DNA from 4 places in the Nocardia sp. NPDC004582 genome. Region 3 is predicted to be linked to each of the others. Evidence: riboswitches for the same ligand, from Rfam matches in the RefSeq annotation. Region 3 holds a riboswitch; each other region holds the start of a gene.
The links. Region 3 has a riboswitch for S-adenosylmethionine ahead of ACWELJ_RS15015 (bifunctional o-acetylhomoserine/o-acetylserine sulfhydrylase). Riboswitches for the same ligand answer to the same signal wherever they lie in the genome.
Positions count from the first base shown of each region.

Region 1: another riboswitch for S-adenosylmethionine. It lies ahead of ACWELJ_RS30615 (ABC transporter substrate-binding protein); the one in region 3 lies ahead of ACWELJ_RS15015 (bifunctional o-acetylhomoserine/o-acetylserine sulfhydrylase).
Region 2: another riboswitch for S-adenosylmethionine. It lies ahead of ACWELJ_RS21910 (aminotransferase class V-fold PLP-dependent enzyme); the one in region 3 lies ahead of ACWELJ_RS15015 (bifunctional o-acetylhomoserine/o-acetylserine sulfhydrylase).
Region 4: another riboswitch for S-adenosylmethionine. It lies ahead of ACWELJ_RS11860 (rhodanese-like domain-containing protein); the one in region 3 lies ahead of ACWELJ_RS15015 (bifunctional o-acetylhomoserine/o-acetylserine sulfhydrylase).

Region 1 is NZ_JBSGCY010000177.1:3,928-8,130, reverse strand. It holds gene ACWELJ_RS30620 (ABC transporter permease) at 1-1,168, opposite strand, end outside; gene ACWELJ_RS30615 (ABC transporter substrate-binding protein) at 1,169-2,329, opposite strand; SAM riboswitch class IV at 2,401-2,519, opposite strand; gene ACWELJ_RS30610 (HAD family hydrolase) at 2,674-3,309, opposite strand; gene ACWELJ_RS30605 (GNAT family N-acetyltransferase) at 3,433-4,203, shown strand, end outside.
Region 2 is NZ_JBSGCY010000083.1:610-4,812, forward strand. It holds gene ACWELJ_RS21895 (TetR family transcriptional regulator) at 1-260, shown strand, start outside; gene ACWELJ_RS21900 (DUF2752 domain-containing protein) at 361-825, shown strand; gene ACWELJ_RS21905 (hypothetical protein) at 844-1,032, shown strand; gene ACWELJ_RS21910 (aminotransferase class V-fold PLP-dependent enzyme) at 1,066-2,379, opposite strand; SAM riboswitch class IV at 2,435-2,548, opposite strand; gene ACWELJ_RS21915 (biliverdin-producing heme oxygenase) at 2,803-3,468, shown strand; gene ACWELJ_RS21920 (LysE family translocator) at 3,623-4,203, shown strand, end outside.
Region 3 is NZ_JBSGCY010000044.1:2,287-6,489, reverse strand. It holds gene ACWELJ_RS15025 (MFS transporter) at 1-529, opposite strand, end outside; gene ACWELJ_RS15020 (TetR/AcrR family transcriptional regulator) at 666-1,403, shown strand; SAM riboswitch class IV at 1,437-1,548, shown strand; gene ACWELJ_RS15015 (bifunctional o-acetylhomoserine/o-acetylserine sulfhydrylase) at 1,645-2,994, shown strand; gene metX (homoserine O-acetyltransferase MetX) at 2,991-4,154, shown strand.
Region 4 is NZ_JBSGCY010000030.1:46,125-50,327, reverse strand. It holds gene ACWELJ_RS11870 (FAD-dependent oxidoreductase) at 1-942, opposite strand, end outside; gene ACWELJ_RS11865 (Rv0361 family membrane protein) at 1,166-1,600, shown strand; SAM riboswitch class IV at 1,664-1,779, shown strand; gene ACWELJ_RS11860 (rhodanese-like domain-containing protein) at 1,809-2,231, shown strand; gene ACWELJ_RS11855 (O-succinylhomoserine sulfhydrylase) at 2,228-3,442, shown strand; gene ACWELJ_RS11850 (nitroreductase family deazaflavin-dependent oxidoreductase) at 3,526-3,927, opposite strand; gene ACWELJ_RS11845 (TetR/AcrR family transcriptional regulator) at 4,060-4,203, shown strand, end outside.

The sequences.
Region 1 (4,203 bases), on a different contig from region 3:
CCGCCGCCACGATGGCGGGCAGGAACGCCCAGCCGTGCGACACGGTCAGCACCGCCGAGGTGTACGCGCCGATCGCGATCGGCCCGGCCTGCCCGATGGCCAGCTGCCCGGCCGACCCGGCCACCAGCGTCATCGACACCGCGATGATCGCGTACGCCAGGATCTGGGTGCCCACCGAGATGCCGTAGTCGTCGGCGACCAACGGAATCGCCACGCCGGCGACCCCGAACGCGAGCAGCGCGTGCCACCAGCGCACTCGCAACTCCCGGCCCGAGCCCAGGAACGTCCCGGTCATGGGCTCGGATTCGATGGCGGGCGGCCGGGCCAGCAGCCCGCCGGGCCGCAGCACCAGGAAGATCACCAGCAGTCCGAACGTGATCAGATCCCGATAGCCGTCCCCGAACCAGTAGATGCCGAACGCCTCCACCAAGCCGAGCACGAAGCCGCCGAGCACCGCGCCCGGAATCGACCCGAGCCCGCCGATGGTGGCCGCCACGAACCCGGTCATGCCGACCACGCCGCCGCTGGTGGGCGAGATATTCGAGTTGTAGAGGCCGACGAAGATGCCCGCCAGCCCGCCCAGCCCGGAGGCGATGGCGAAGGCCAGCGACTGCACCCGCCCGACCCCGATCCCCATCTGCGCGGCGGCATCCGGATCCTGCGCGGTCGCGCGGATCGCCAGCCCGTGCCGGCTGAACCGCAGGAACGCCCACAGCCCGCCCATAACCAGCAGGGTGATGGCGAACATGACCACGTCCGAGGTGCCGAACCGCACCCCGCCCACCTGAAAGTTGTTGGTGGACAGCACCTGCGGGAAGGGCCGGGTGTCCGGCCCGAACACCAGGGCCACCACGTTCTCGATGATGAGCCCCACCGCCACCGTCGCCAGCAGCGCCGCGATGGCCGGGGCCCGGCGCAACGGCCGCACCGCCAGCACGTCGATGGCCACTCCGACCAGCGCCGTCACCGCCACCACCACGACCAGCGCGGCCCACCACGGCACCCCGTGCTGGGCGATCAGCCACCAGCCCAGCACCGAACCGAACGCGAAGATCGAGCCGTGCGCGAAATTGATGACATTGCTGACCCCGAAGATCAGGGTGATGCCCACGGCGATCAGCGCGTACGCGTTGCCGTGGACCAGACCCGCGATGAGCGTGTCGAACATCTACTTCTTGCTTCCGACGGGCACGAACTTGCCGTTCTGCAGAATCAGCTCGATCGGCTTGACCCCGCTGGGGCGGCGCGTCTGCTGATCGAAGGCGAAGGTGCCCAAGCCGATTCCGTCGAAGTCCTTGACCTCGCGCAGCCCCTTCAGCACACCCTCCCGGGTCGCACCGCCCGCCTTGGCCGCCTTCACCACCGCGTTCAGGGCGTCATAGGCGTACACATTGAAATCGCCCGGATCGGTGTTGAACTTGGCCCGGAACTTGGTGACGAAGTTCTGCACCTTCGGACTCGGATCCGAGGGCGTGAACACGCCGTTCACGATGTCGCCCTCGGCCGCCGCGCCCGCCAGGTCGATGAACTGCGGCGTGTTCTGCCCGCCGAAGAACTGCCCGGTGAACCCGACGTCCCGCAGCTGCTTGACCACCAGCGCCCCGTCCGGTCCATATCCCAGGTGCACGAAGGCATCCGGGTTGGCGTCGCGGCCCTTGATCAGCACCGGCCGGAAGTCCTGCGAATCCGGCAGGATCGCCGAGGAATAGGCGATCTCGATGCCCTTCTCCTTGGCGAACTGTTCGAAGAACTTGAAAGCCTGCTTACCCCAGTCGGTTTCGAGGTAGACGACCGAAACCTTCTTCGCCTTGGAGCGCACCCATTCGGCGTTGCGCTCCATGTACACGTCCAAGGTGATGGACGGACTCCACGAATAGTCCCCCGCCTTGGTGAAATCCACCGCGGAGTTGGTGAACCCGTACTGCACCAGCTTGCCCCGGTTGTACACCGGAGACGCCGCGATCGACGCGGGCGAGGAGAAGTCCCCCAGCTCCGCGATGATCGACTGATCACCCACGAACTTGGTCGCGATCGGCACCGTCTGCTTCGGATCCGACTGCGAATCCTCCCACTTCAGCGCCACCTTCTTGCCATTGATCCCGCCCGCGGCATTGATCTCGTCCAGCGCCAGATCGAACCCCTGCTGCCAGAGCCGCCCGTACTCGGCGGAATTGCCCGTCTTGGGCCCGGAGACACCGAAATACACCGTGTCGGAACTGCTTCCGGACGAGTCGCTACCGCAGGCCGCCGCCAGACTCGCGACCAGGGCCGCCGCCCCGACACCCACCGCCACCCGGAAACCACGCGACCGGGACAAGATCCTGCTCATAGCTACCTCTACATTCGCGCACCGGCACACCGCCGGGCAGGGGGACACGACCGCGACAGAGGAATGCGCGGTCCTGGCGCTTGCGCCACCCGGTCGGGCAGCGCCTGGTCGTCACCCGGGGCACCCCACCGCCCACGCGAGGGTTGCCGATCAGCCAGCCGGGGCTCGAAAAACGCTGATACTCGTGACCGTGTCCAGAAAGGTAGCCGTGACAACCGGCGGCCGACACCGTTCGAATCACCCTGATGCCAAACGCCACCCGGCCCCGCCGCCGGGAAATCTCCTGTCGCCCCCACGAATTGCCCCCTCGGCGGCATCGCCCCCGCGGACGCCGCCGCTCGCCCCTACGTCAGATGCGCTGCCAGCCAGGCCGGGAACTCGGTCAGATCGCGCAGCACCACATCCGCGCCCGCCGCCGACAACTCCTCGGCCGTGTAGGGCCCGGTGGTCACCGCCACCGAGGTCGCGTCCGCCACCTTGGCCGCGCGCACATCGCCGAGATGATCACCCACATAGATCGAGGCGCCGCGCTCCAGCAGCACCTCCCCCTTCTCCTCCGCCCAAGCGCCGCCGACCAGCTCGTCGACCGCCAGCCCCAGATGATTCAGATGCAGTTGCGCGTGCGGGCCGTTCTTCGCGGTGATCACCAGCACCCGGCCCCCGGCCTGGTGCACCGCCGCCAGCGCGTCCACCACGCCGGGCAGATGGTCCGACGCGTGCACCGCCAGCTCCGGATACATCTCCCGGTACATGGCCACCACGCCCGGTACCTCGTGCTCCGGGAACCACTGCGCCGCCTCGTGCGCCAGCGGCGGACCCAGCCGCGACACCACCAGCTCCGAATCGATCGGCACCCCGGTCCGCGCGGCGACGGCATCCCACACCGCGGCGATCCCCGGCCGCGAATCGATCAGCGTCATATCCAGGTCGAACCCGACCACGAGACCACCGGCGGAACCGCTCGAATCATCAACAGCCACGCCCCGACCCTACGGCCCGCCGGTTCCCGCCCCGCGCCTCGACCGCCGCGCACCGCGAAAATCGGAGGCGAGGCCACCGATCCGCGACCTAGGCTCGACCCCATGCCGAGCGATCAGGGAACGCTGTTCTGTGGAACCGAACTGGCCGAGCGCATCGAGCGGGCCGAAGCCGAGCTGATCGCCAAGGGCAGCGGGGCGGCCGCGACCCGGCTCGGCCCGGACGCCGGATTCGTGATCCCGATCGCGGGCGGGGTGGCGTCCTTTGCCGAGGACGGGTCACCGCTGAACAAGATCGCCGGACTCGGATTCGCCGGAATCCCCGAGCCGTCGGAACTCGACGCGATCGAGCAGCTCTGCGCGGAACGGAAAACACCTGTGCAGGCCGAGGTCTCACAACTCGGCGACCCCGGCGTCGGGGAACTGCTCACCGAGCGGGGCTACCGCCTGGTGTCGTTCGAGAACGTGCTCGGCCGCGAACTGCGCGGCGCACCGGTCGCGACCGTCGCCCCCGGTGTCGAGGTGACCCACAGCGGCGAAGACGAATTCGACACCTGGCTCGATGTCGTCGCGGAAGGCTTCGCCCACCCCGACACGCAGGGCGTGGCCTCCCACGAGGAATTCCCCGCCGACATCATCGCCCGCGCCATGCGCGACCTGACCGGCGCGGCGGACGTCCAGAGGTATCTCGCCCGGCGCGACGGCGGCGTGGCGGGCGGAGCCAGCCTGCGTATGTCCGGCGGCATCGCCCAACTCACCGGCGCAGCAACCCATCCCACACATCGGCGGCACGGCGTGCAATCGTCACTGCTGTCGGCCCGCCTCGCCGAGGCAGCCGCGGCCGGCTGCGACATCGCGGTGGTCACCACGCAGCCCGGCTCCAAATCTCAGCAGAAC
Region 2 (4,203 bases), on a different contig from region 3:
ATCTGGCCTCCGCCCAGCGCACCTCGGTGCGCGTGATCATGCAGCAGCTCGATCGGGAACTCGCCGACCTGCCGAAACGCCTGCGGCTGCGGCGGTTGCGCGCGCTGCCGACCGTGCTGTTCGCGCTACTGGCCGATCATGAACGCGCGGTCGAGGCGGGCAAGGTCGCCGCGGGGGATGTGGACGCCTGGGGAGAAATCGTGGACATGCTCGCGGGCGTGCTCACCGCCCCGGTAGTGGAACGCGCCCCGATCCGCTGAGGCCGCAACGCAATCGGGCGGCGTGATCGAGCAACGCAATCGGGTGCGAAGTTCGGTGTGACCTGGCAGGTGGGCGGTGGCCCGGCTACCGTTGATTCTCGTGGACACCACGGCAGCGGTACCGACGGCGGGAGCCGAACCAGGGCCTACGCGCCCGCGACGGCTCGGCGTCGGACTCCCGCTGCTGGGCGGTGCGGCCGTCGCCGGCGGCCTGGCGCTGCTGCACTTCCGGGACCCGCACGTGCAGGGGGCCTACGGGTTCTGCCCGTTCTACGAATTGACCGGGTACTGGTGTCCCGGCTGCGGCGGCCTGCGCGGCCTGCACAATCTGACCGATGGTCGGTTCCTGGACGCCATCCACAGCAATGTGCTGCTGCTGCCGTTGACGCTCGGCTTCCTCGCCTGGTGGGGCACCTGGCTGGTGCGCGCCTGGCGGGGCCGGTCGGCGCCGCCGCCGCTACCGCGGATCCTGCCCAGGTCGGCGCTGTGGATCGCGGTGGCCTTCCTCATCGTGTTCACCGTCGTGCGGAACACGCCGTGGGGTACCTGGATCGCGCCCGTCTGAGCGGAGGATGCTCTTCCTATGAGCCAATCGCTGAAGGAGCGGGTGCGAGACAAGCTGATCCGTCAGCTCGAGGAGGACGGACCGCCCGATCCGGAGATTCCGGACACCCGGCAGGTGTCGGTCCAGGACGACCTGGACCGACTCGAAGCGGTCGACGAGGACGACCCGCTGGTCGAGGAGCTCGCGGCCCGCTACCTGGTGCCCTGACCCGCTCCCGGCGATTCGGAATCCGCAGGGCTCTCAGAATCCACAGGGCGCGGCGCCGTCCGCCGAACCGCCGAAGGGCCGGGTCTCCGGGACCGGGTTCCAGTGGCCGTCGGTGCGGGCGTAATTCCAGGTCGGACCGTGCTCGACCAGGGTGGCGATCGCGTCGATGAGGCGGTCCACGTCGGCAGCGGTGGTGCCGAGTCCGATGCTGGCCCGCAGCGCCGCATCCACCCCGAGCCGCGAGAGCAGCGGATGGGCGCAGAACCGGCCGTCGCGCACCCCGATCCCGTGTTCGGCGGACAGATACGCGGCCACCTGGCCGGGCTCGAAACCGTCGACGGTGAAGGCGACGATGCCGACGGCGTCGGTGCTGTCGCGCCACACGCGCAGGAAGTTCACGCCCGGAACGGTTTTCAGCCCGTAGCGCAGCCGGTGGGTGAGGTACTGCTCGTGTTCGACGACGGTGGTCTCGTCCAGATCGGCGAGCGCGTCGCAGGCGGCGGCCAGCGCGGCCACCCCGAGCACGTTCGGGGAACCGGCCTCGTGGCGCTGCGGCGCGGGCGCCCATTCGACGCTGTCGGTGGCGACCGAGCGCACCGCGCCGCCGCCCGCCAGGTACGGCTCCGCGGTGTCGAGCCAGTCCCGGCGGCCGACCAGCACGCCCGCGCCGAACGGCGCGTACGCCTTGTGCCCGGAGAAGGCCAGGTAGTCGATGCCGGTGGTGCGCAGGTCGATCCGGCGGTGCGGGGCCAGCTGGGCGGCGTCGACCAGGATGCGGGTGCCGCACTGGTGCGCGATCCAGGCCAGCCGTTCCAGTGGCAGCAGTTCGCCGGTCACATTGGAGGCGCCGGTAACCGCCAGCAGCGCAGCGGGTTTCGAGCACAGTTCGGCGACCAGCCGCTGGATGGTCTCCTCGATGGTGTCGGCGACCGGCACCACCCGGCGGCCGTGCCGGGTCCAGGGCAGGAAGTTGGCGTGGTGTTCGACATCCAGCACCACGGTGTCGCCGGGCACGCAGGCGGCCAGCAGGTTCAGCGAGTCGGTGGTGTTGCGGGTGAACACCACCACCTGATCGTCGGCGGCGTTGAGGAAGCGGGCGACCGAGCCGCGCGCCGACTCGTAGCAGTCGGTGGAGACGCGGGAGGCGTACCCCGCCCCGCGATGCACGCTGGCGTAGAACGGCAGCAGCTCGGCGACCCGGTCGGTGACCTGCCGCAACGCGGGGGCGCTGGCGGCGTAGTCGAAGTTCGCGTAGCCGGTGGTCCCGCCCTGGACCAGCGGAACCCGGAGGTCACAGCCGGACACGGTGGCGAGGGGAGCACAGGTCTGGTCGGCGAAAGCGGTCATCACAAATCCCATCGGATTCAGGGGACACGCGATCGGAAGACAGGAATCGATCGTGAGTCCGCGCTTGCCGCGCCCGGTCGGGCGACGGCCCGGTCGTCACCCGGAGCACCCCGCCGCGGTGGAGGGTTGCCGACCAGCAAGCCGGGGCTTAGCGCTGGTACTCATGACCTGAAAGCGAGATTGGCAGACGCGTCACGGGCTTGTCAACCCTGCCCGCCTTCGCCTGTCGCGGTCCGCGCACGACATTCGGGGCGGCGGAGAAGCCGTGATCGACGGCACCGGCGGGGCGGAAAAATCATCCGAAAGTTGGAGTGGGTGGGCCGCAAAGTTCGAATCGCGAGATCGTTGCTGAGGCGTACGGTCGACTAGGAAGTTAGGGTAGCCAAAGTGGGGTGCCCCGGAGTTGACCACGAGGAGCCGACCATGTTGGACACGGACACCAGCGCCCCGTTCTCGACGCTCATTCGCACCGCGACCGAGCAGCAGCACAACGAGGCCGAGCACTCCACGTTCATGCGGGACCTGCTCACCGGGCAGCTCGGCGTCGAGGCCTTCCTCCGCTACACCGGCCAGCTCTGGTTCGTCTACGAGGCCCTCGAAAAGCATTCCGCCGCACTGGCTTCCGACCCCGTCGCGGGCCCGTTCGTGAAGCCGGAGCTGGCCCGCCTGGCCGCGCTCGAGACCGACCTGGCCCACCTCGGCGGCGCGAACTGGCGCGAGGAGCTGCGGCCGCTGCCCGCCACCGCCGCCTACGCCGCCCGCATCGAGGAGTGCGCGCAGGAATGGCCGGCCGGGTACGTCGTCCACCACTACACCCGCTACCTGGGTGATCTCTCCGGCGGCCAGGTCATCCGCGGCACCGCCGAGAAGTTGTGGGACCTGCCCAAGAAGGGCGACGGCGTGCGCTTCTACGTCTTCGACGAGATCACCAATCCGGCCGCGTTCAAGCGCGAGTACCGCGAGGCCCTGGACCAGCTTCCCCTGGAAGGTCCCGAGGTCGATCGCGTGCTCGACGAGGCGCGACTGGCGTTCACGATGAACACCGACCTGTTCCGTGAACTGGGTGCCGAGACCAGCGCGCGGAACTGAGAACTCGTCACCAGAGGCCGTCGCACCCCGTTCATCAGGCGGGGGCGGCGGTCTTCGCCGTTTCCGGGGGTGACCCGTTGGCCCTGCTCGTCGGGGGCAGGGTCAGCGATATCACCCTTGCGTCGCGTCGCCGCGATGGGTTGCCATGGAGGGCATGAGTTTTCCGCTGCTGCTGAGTTTCGCGGGGTTGTGCGTGCTGCTGGCGCTCACCCCGGGCCCCGATACCTTCCTGGTGCTGCGATTCTCGATGGCCGGACCGCGACCCGGGATCGCGGCGGCGGTGGGTTCGGCGTTCGGCGGGATCGTCTGGGCGACGGTGGTGGCGGCCGGGGTGGCGGCGCTGCTGGAACAGTCGGCGACGGCGTATCGGACGCTGAAGGTGATCGGCGGAATCTACCTGCTGTACTTGGGGATTCGGGCACTGATCGAGCATCGGCGGGCGCGGAACGCGGAGGCCGGGCCGGAGGCGGCGGTGGTGCGGGGCACGCCCGCGTCGATGCGCTCGGCGTTCGCTGCCGGATTGCTGTCGTGTGTCTTCAATCCGAAGGTGGGGTTGTTCTATCTCGCGGTGCTGCCGCAGTTCCTCACCGAGGTGACCTTCCTGAACACGCTCACCCTCGGCGCCATCGAATCCAGCATCGCGGCGATCGAGATGATCCTGCTCGCGGTGGCCGCCGCCCGCGCGGTCGCCTTGTTGCAGCGCCCGCGGATCCGGGCCCGGCTGGAACAGACGAG
Region 3 (4,203 bases):
TCGCGTACTCGACGAGCGCGCCACCGGCGATCAGGCCGAGCGCGGCGCCCGCCGCCGACACACCGGCGAACACGCCGAAGGCCCGGGCTCGTTCCTTGGCCTCGGTGAAGGTCACCGACACCAGTGACAGCGCGGCCGGGGCCAGCAGCGCGCCGAACGCGCCCTGCAGCGCCCGACCGGCGAAGAGTTCGGCCTGGTTCTGCGCGAGACCGGCCAGCGCGGAGGCCGCGGCGAAGCCGATCAGGCCGACCATCAGGATCCGGCGGCGGCCCAGGTAGTCGGCGAGGCGGCCGCCGAGCAGCAGCAGACCGCCGAAGATCAGGGTGTACGCGGTGAAGATCCATTGCTTGTCACCGTCGCTGATGTGCAGATCCTGCTGGGCGAACGGCATGGCGATGGTGACGATCGTGGCGTCCAGGACCACCATCAGCTGCGCCATGGCGATCACGCCGAGCGCCCACCAACGCCTGGAATCTTGTGCGGGACTTGCTTTTTCGTCTGTACCGAGAGCGTCCGTCGCTACGGTCATGAGCCTCTCCTCTGGAGTTCGAAGGCAGCATCACCATAGTGACCCCCACCGACAATTGGCGTCAAGGGAAAAATGTCGCACTACGACAGTTGTCATACTGGGACAGGAAAACGCATCAAGGACCTACGATGGAGGCATGTCGGAGTTGTCAAGTCACATCGGTGTGATCTCGCGTCACCGCCCCGGCCTGCGTGAGCGCAAGAAGCAGCAGACCCGGGCCCGGATCATCGACGTCGCCCTGCGGTTGTGCGACGAACAGGGCTTCGACGCCACCACCGTCGAGCAGATCGCCGACGCCGCCGATGTCTCCCCGCGCACCGTGAACCGGTACTTCGACAGCAAGGAGGCGATCGTCATCGCCCCCATCGAGAGCTGGGGACAGGCCCTCGCCGACCAGCTGCGCGCCCAACCGATCTCCGGCGACGAGATGGAAGCGCTGCTCGGCGCGTTCCTGGCGGTGGTCGACCAGATCATCGACTCCGACGCGCCCGTGCCCTTCCGCTGGTTCCAGCAGATGCAGCGCATCTCCCGCGACAGCGTCGCCGTGCGCGCGCTCAGCATGGAATCGGCCGACACCAAGACCCGGGCGGTGTCGGAGGTGCTGGCCGAACGCCTGCGGCTGCCCGAGGACCACCTCACCGTGCGGCTCATCGCCACCACCTGGCACGGCATCGTGCGGGTCGGCATGGAATGCGAGTTCGACGACGGGGACGAGTTCGCCGACTGCACCACGGTCACCACCGCCCGCGTGCTCGCCGACAGCGTCCAGGCCGCATTCAGCGAATTCCGTCGGGTCTGTTGCGGTGCGACAACGACATTTCCCCCCGTAAACGGGGAAAATACCGCTGTGAATGCGACAAACCCCACTGGGTAGATCGGGGCGATCGGCCGCTAGAATCCCGCATTAGGTCAAGAGCATCAGCGATAAGGCCCCGGCTTGCTGATCGGCAACCCTCCAGCTGCGGTGGGGTGCTCCGGGTGCAGACCGGGCGTTCGAAGGCCGAACGCAAGCGCAACCAGGAGGTCTACCGAGATGTGTTGTTGTCGAAGCCCATTCGCTTCTCGATAACGTCAAACCTCCGCCATTCGGCGACCTTGTTTTTGGAGCAGAACACATGAGTGACTCGACCGCACCCGCGGCCGTCCCCGCTGACGACGCCCTGGATCCGGCCAACTGGTCCTTCGAGACCAAACAGATTCACGCCGGCCAGGCTCCCGATTCCGCCACCGGAGCCCGCGCCCTGCCCATCTACCAGACCACGTCCTACGCGTTCCGCGACACCGACCACGCCGCCGCGCTGTTCGGGCTCGCCGAACCGGGCAATATCTACACCCGGATCATGAACCCCACCCAGGACGCCGTGGAACAGCGCATCGCGGCGCTCGAGGGCGGCGTGGCCGCCCTGCTGCTGGCCTCGGGCCAGGCCGCGGAGACCTACGCGATCCTGAATCTCGCCGAGGCCGGGGACCACATCGTGGCCAGCCCGCACCTGTACGGCGGCACCTACAACCTGCTGCACTACTCGCTGCCCAAGCTGGGCATCCAGGTCAGCTTCGTCGAGGATCCCGACGACCTCGAGCAGTGGCGCGCGGCGGTGCGGCCCAACACCAAGGCGTTCTACGGCGAGACCGTCGCCAATCCGAGCAGCTCGGTCCTCGACATTCCGGGCATCGCCGAGGTCGCGCACGCCGCCGGGGTGCCGCTCATCGTGGACAACACCGTCGCCACCCCGTACCTGATCCAGCCGCTGCGGCTGGGCGCGGACATCGTGGTGCACTCGGCCACCAAGTACCTGGGCGGGCACGGTTCCGCGGTCGCGGGTGTGATCGTCGACGGCGGCGCCTTCGACTGGACGGTGACGAACGAGGCGGGCGAGTCCCGCTTCCCCGGCTTCACCACCCCGGACCCCAGCTACCACGGCGCGGTCTTCGCCGATCTCGGCGCACCGGCCTACGCGCTCAAGGCCCGCGTGCAGCTGCTGCGCGATCTGGGCGCGGCGGTGTCGCCGTTCAACGCGTTCCTCATCGCGCAGGGTCTCGAGACGCTGAGCCTGCGCATCGAGCGGCACGTGGCCAACGCCCAGGCGGTGGCCGAGTTCCTGGCCGGACAGCCCGGCGTCGAGAAGGTCTACTACGCGGGTCTGCCCGCCTCGCCCTGGTTCGAGCGTGGCAAACAGCTGGCACCGAAGGGTGTCGGCGCCATCGTGTCCTTCGAGCTGGCCGGTGGGGTCGACGCGGGCAAGAAGTTCGTGGAGGCGCTGGTGCTGCACAGCCATGTCGCTAACATCGGGGATGTGCGCTCGCTCGTCATCCATCCGGCCTCCACCACGCATTCCCAGCTGACGCCCGCCGAGCAGTTGGCTTCCGGCGTCACACCTGGTCTGGTGCGGTTGGCCGTGGGCATCGAGGGCATCGACGACATCCTGGCGGACCTGCGCGCCGGACTGACGGCGGCGGCACATTGACCGTGAACATCGAATCGCGAACGTCCCGGCACGCGGCGGAGCGCTTGCTGCCGCCGCCCGACGGGACGCTCGGGAGCATCGCCATCGGCGACGTGGAACTCGAGAGCGGGGCCGTGATCCCCGACGTCACACTGGCCGTCCAGCGGTGGGGCGAACTGTCGGCGAACGCGGACAACGTGGTGCTCGTGGAGCACGCGCTGACCGGCGACTCGCACGTGGTGGGCCCCGCCGACGTCCATCACGACCAGGCCGGCTGGTGGGACGGCAGCGTCGGCCCCGGCGCGCCCGTGGACACCCGCGAATGGTGCGTCATCGCCACCAACGTGCTCGGCGGCTGCAAGGGCAGCACCGGCCCGTCCTCGCTAGCTCCGGACGGGAAGCCTTGGGGCACAAGGTTTCCCGCGATCTCCGTCCGCGACCAGGTGACCGCCGAGGCCAAGCTGTTCGACCTGCTCGGCATCGACCGCCTGGCCGCCGTGATCGGCGGCTCCATGGGCGGCATGCGGGTGCTGGAGTGGATGATCGGCCGGCCCGAACGGGTCGGCGCGGCCCTGGTGCTGGCGGTCGGCGCACGCGCCACCGCCGATCAGATCGGTACCCAGACCACCCAGATCGCCGCCATCAAGGCCGATCCGGACTGGCAGGGCGGCGACTACTACGGCACCGGGCGCGCACCCACGACCGGCATGGGCATCGCCCGGCGCATCGCGCACCTGACCTACCGCGCCGAGGGCGAGCTCGACCACCGTTTCGAGAATCACGGCCAGGGCGACGAGGATCCGCTCGCGGGCGGCCGCTACGCGGTGCAGAGCTACCTGGAGTACCAGGCGGAGAAGCTGATCGCGCGTTTCGATCCGGGCACCTACGTGCTGCTCACCGAGGCCATCAACCGCTACGACGTGGGGCGCGGCCGCGGCGGCGTCGCGGCGGCGCTGGCCTCGACGCCGGTGCCGTGCGTGATCGGCGGAGTGGACTCGGACCGGCTCTACCCGCTGCGCACCCTGCAGGAGCTGGCCGATCTGCTGCCCGGCTCCAAGGGGCTCGAGGTCATCCACTCCAAGGATGGGCACGACGGGTTCCTGACCGAGACCGAGGCGGTCGGCAAACTCATGCTGGAGACCATGGAACTGGCCCGCGCCCAGCGCGCGCCGGGTCACTGAACCAGCACTGTCCCCGGCGACGGCGGTATCGCGGCCATCGGACGGTACC
Region 4 (4,203 bases), on a different contig from region 3:
GATGTCCCAGTCCTTGAATTCGCCGGTGCCCTTGCAGTTTCCGGTGCCGTCGAGCTGGGTGCGCTCGGTGCGCAGGCCCACGACCTTGCCGTCCTCGCCGAGGATCTCCGAGGGGTTCTCGAAGAAGTGCAGGAACAGCTTGTGCGGGCGGTCGCCGACGTCGCGGATGGCCCACTGCTCGAGGGTGTTGCAGATCATGTCGACCTGCTTCGAATGACGGCGTGCCGCTTCCGAACCCTCGTCGTAGTCGATGTCCTCCGGATCGACGATGACCTCGATGGTCGGCGAGTGGTCGAGCTCGCGCAGCTCGAGCGGGGTGAACTTGGCCTGGGCGGGACCGCGGCGGCCGAACACGTGCACCTCGAGCGCCTTGTTGGCCTTGAGGCCCTCGTAGACGTTCGGCGGGATCTCGGTCGGCAGCAGCTCGTCGCCGGTCTTGGCGAGCACGCGGGCCACGTCCAGGGCGACGTTGCCGACGCCGAGGACCGCGACCTTCTCGGCCTCCAGCGGCCAGGTGCGGGCGACGTCGGGGTGGCCGTCGTACCAGGACACGAAGTCCGCGGCGCCGTAGGAGCCGTCCAGGTCGATGCCCGGCACGCCCAGCGCGCGGTCGGCGTTGGCGCCGGTGGAGAAGATGACCGCGTCGTAGAACTGGCGCAGGTCCTCGAGGGTGATGTCGACGCCGTAGTCGATATTGCCCAGCAGGCGGACCTGCGGCTTGTCGAGCACCTTGTGCAGCGCGGTGATGATGCCCTTGATGCGCGGGTGGTCGGGCGCGACGCCGTAGCGGATCAGGCCGAAGGGCGCGGGCATGCGCTCGTAGAGATCGATGCTCACGTCCGCGTCGGACTTCATCAACGCGTCGGCGGCGTAGATGCCGGCCGGTCCTGCGCCCACGATCGCAATGCGTAGCGGGCGGGTCGCTGCACTCTGTTCGGTCATTCTTCCGCGCACCCTTTGGGTCGAAACTAAATTGCCGTCAAAAACTCAGCCGTCGCTCTTAGCTTAGGCTAAGTTGACGCTCTGGCCTCGGCGACCTCCGTTGGCCCCCGACGCTGCAGCGTTGCTGCGTAGTCTTGCTATTCCCGCGCTGGGGCGGGAAATTCTGCTGATTCTATCGATGGCACGCGCCGGCCCTCACAAGGGGACCAGGCATGATCTACCCATGAGCGACGCCGAGGAGACCCCGGTCCGGATCGACCAGAACGAGACCCGCAGCATGTGGCCGTTCCTGGTGGCGGCGGGAATCATCGCGGTCGTGATCCTCGGGATCGTGGTCGCGTCGGTGGTGTCGCCGGTTGAGAAGAATGTCACAGATTCCGATCGGCTCTCGGCGGCTGCGGACGCGTTCATCCGGTCCCGGCAGGACACCGGGAAATACGATCCGCGCCTGCAGTGTCAGGCCTTCGACGACAAGCTCTCGCCCTTGCGAATCGCGGTCGAGACCGGCGGAACCATCGCCTACAGCAAGCTGACCGACGCGACTGTGCAGGGCGACGCGGCGACCGCGCAGGTCTCCTTCACCGTCGCGGGCGCGCCGACCACCGCGCCCTGGCACTTCGCCAAGGAGAATTCCCGCTGGTTGGTCTGTAATTCGTGACATCGGCCGAAAGCGCCGCCGGGGTTTGACAGTGGGGACGGTTCTTCGGCAATCTCAATCCCAGGTCATGAGTACCAGCGCCAAGCCCCGGCTGGCTGGTCGGCAACCCTCCTCCGCGGTGGGGTGCTCCGGGTGACGACCTGGCCTCGCATCGGACAGCGATGCGGCAAGTGCGGATTCTCAGGAGGTTCGAGTGAGCGCGGCGCATATGAAATACGAGGGTGACATCACGCCGAAGCAGGCGTGGGAGTTGTTGCGCGACAACCCCGATGCGGTTCTGGTGGACGTGCGCACCGAGGCCGAGTGGCGGTTCGTCGGCGTGCCCGACACCAGCGGCATCGGCCGCCCGACCGCGCTGATCGAGTGGGTCGACGTCACCGGCACCCCGAATGCCCGGTTCGCGGATCTGCTGAAGCAGTCGCTGGCCCACCGGACTTCGGATTCGGAGGCGCCGGTCATCTTCATCTGTCGCTCCGGCCAGCGTTCGATCGGCGCGGCCACCGCCGCCACCACGCTCGGCATCACCCCTTCGTTCAATGTGGTCGACGGCTTCGAGGGTGCGCTCGACGGCCAGGGCCACCGCGGCAGCACCGGCTGGCGCGCCGACGGACTTCCGTGGAGGCAGTCATGATCACCGGCGGCTCTTTCGAGAAACCGCTTCCCGAGGGCGTCGGCCCCGCCACCCAGGCGGTACGCGGCGGCACCCGGCGTTCCGGCTTCGACGAGACCTCCGAGGCGTTGTTCCTCAATTCGGGTTTCGTCTACGAGAGCGCCGAGGCGGCCGAGGCCTCCTTCACCGGCGATATCGAGCACTTCGTGTACTCGCGCTACGGCAACCCGACGGTCGCCATGTTCGAGGAGCGGCTGCGCCTGATCGACGGCGCGGAAGCCTGTTTCGCGACCGCGTCGGGCATGTCGGCGGTGTTCACCGCGCTGGGTGCGCTGTTGTCCGCCGGTGACCGGCTGGTCGCGGCGCGCAGCCTGTTCGGCTCCTGCTTCGTGGTGGCCAACGAGATCCTGCCGCGCTGGGGCGTGGAGACGGTGTTCGTCGACGGCGAGGACCTGAACCAGTGGGAGCAGGCGCTGTCCGTTCCCACCCAGGCCGTCTTCTTCGAGACCCCCTCGAACCCGATGCAGACCCTCACCGATGTGCGCGCGGTCTCGGATCTGGCGCATGCCGCGGGCGCGAAGGTGGTGCTGGACAACGTCTTCGCCACTCCGCTGCTGCAGCGCGGCTTCGACCTGGGCGCGGATATCACCGTCTACTCGGGCACCAAGCACATCGACGGCCAGGGCCGGGTGCTCGGCGGCGCGATCCTGGGCCCGCAGGACTACATCGACGGCCCGGTGAAGAACCTGATGCGCCACACCGGTCCGGCGCTGAGCCCGTTCAACGCCTGGACCCTGCTCAAGGGCCTGGAGACGATGCCGCTGCGGCTGCGCCAGTCGGTGGACTCGGCGCTGAGGATCGCCCAGTTCCTGGAGTCGCATCCGGCGGTGGCGTGGGTGAAGTACCCGTTCCTGTCCTCGCATCCGCAGTACGAGCTGGCCAAGCGCCAGATGTCGGGCGGCGGCACGGTGATCACCTTCGAGCTGAAGGCCGCCGACAACGAGGCCAAGAAGCGCGCCTTCGAGGTCTTGAACCGCCTGCGGATCGTCGACATCTCCAACAACCTCGGCGACGCCAAGACCCTGATCACTCACCCCGCCACCACCACCCACCGTGCCATGGGCCCGGAAGGCCGTGCGGCCGTGGGCATTACCGACGGCGTCCTGCGCATCTCCATCGGCCTGGAGGACGTGGAGGATCTCCTCAACGACCTGGACCACGCGCTGAGCTGATCCGACGATCTTTCCGAAGGGCCGGAACCCACTGGGTTCCGGCCCTTTTCGATGGGCCGATCGGGCGCTGCCGGCCCGGTGGATCAGTGCGCGGATCCGGATTCGAAGGTCACCGCGTTGCCGAGGTCCATGCGTAGGAATTCGGTGATGCGGAACAGCTTCGGCGGGCGGGCGGCATCCGCCGGCAGCGACTGGAAGGCCTCGGCTTCCCCGACGATGCGCGGGGCGGCGAGTTCCACGTCCCGGCCGCCGATCCGCAGGGATGCGCCGCCGGCCGCCAGGACATTGCGCACCCAGTCCGCGCGCGAGCCGTAGACCAGCACGAACACATACCCTCCCGGGACGGGATGGGCGTCGAGCGGGGTGCGGTAGATCGTGCCCGAGGTGCGGCCGATATGCGTCAGCACCGGCCATGTCCCGTTCGCGATCGCGCGCGGGTTGAACAGCCTCTTGTTGACGTGCCCCCACCATCTCGGCATCGGCATCGGAGTCTCCTTCTCTTACGAGTGTAAGGCTGGCTTACGACTGTAAGGTAGGCTTACGGGCGTAAGCCTGTCAATACCTTCGAACCGGGAGCCGCCGTGCCGCGCCGATCGCAACCACTCAGCAGGGAACGTGTGCTGGATGCCGCCATCCGGGTGGCGGATCGCGGTGGCGCGGAATCGATCTCGATGCGGCGGGTGGCCCAGGAACTCGGCGTGGAGGCGATGTCCCTGTATCACCACGTGCCCAACAAGGAGGCCATCCTCGACGGGGTGGTG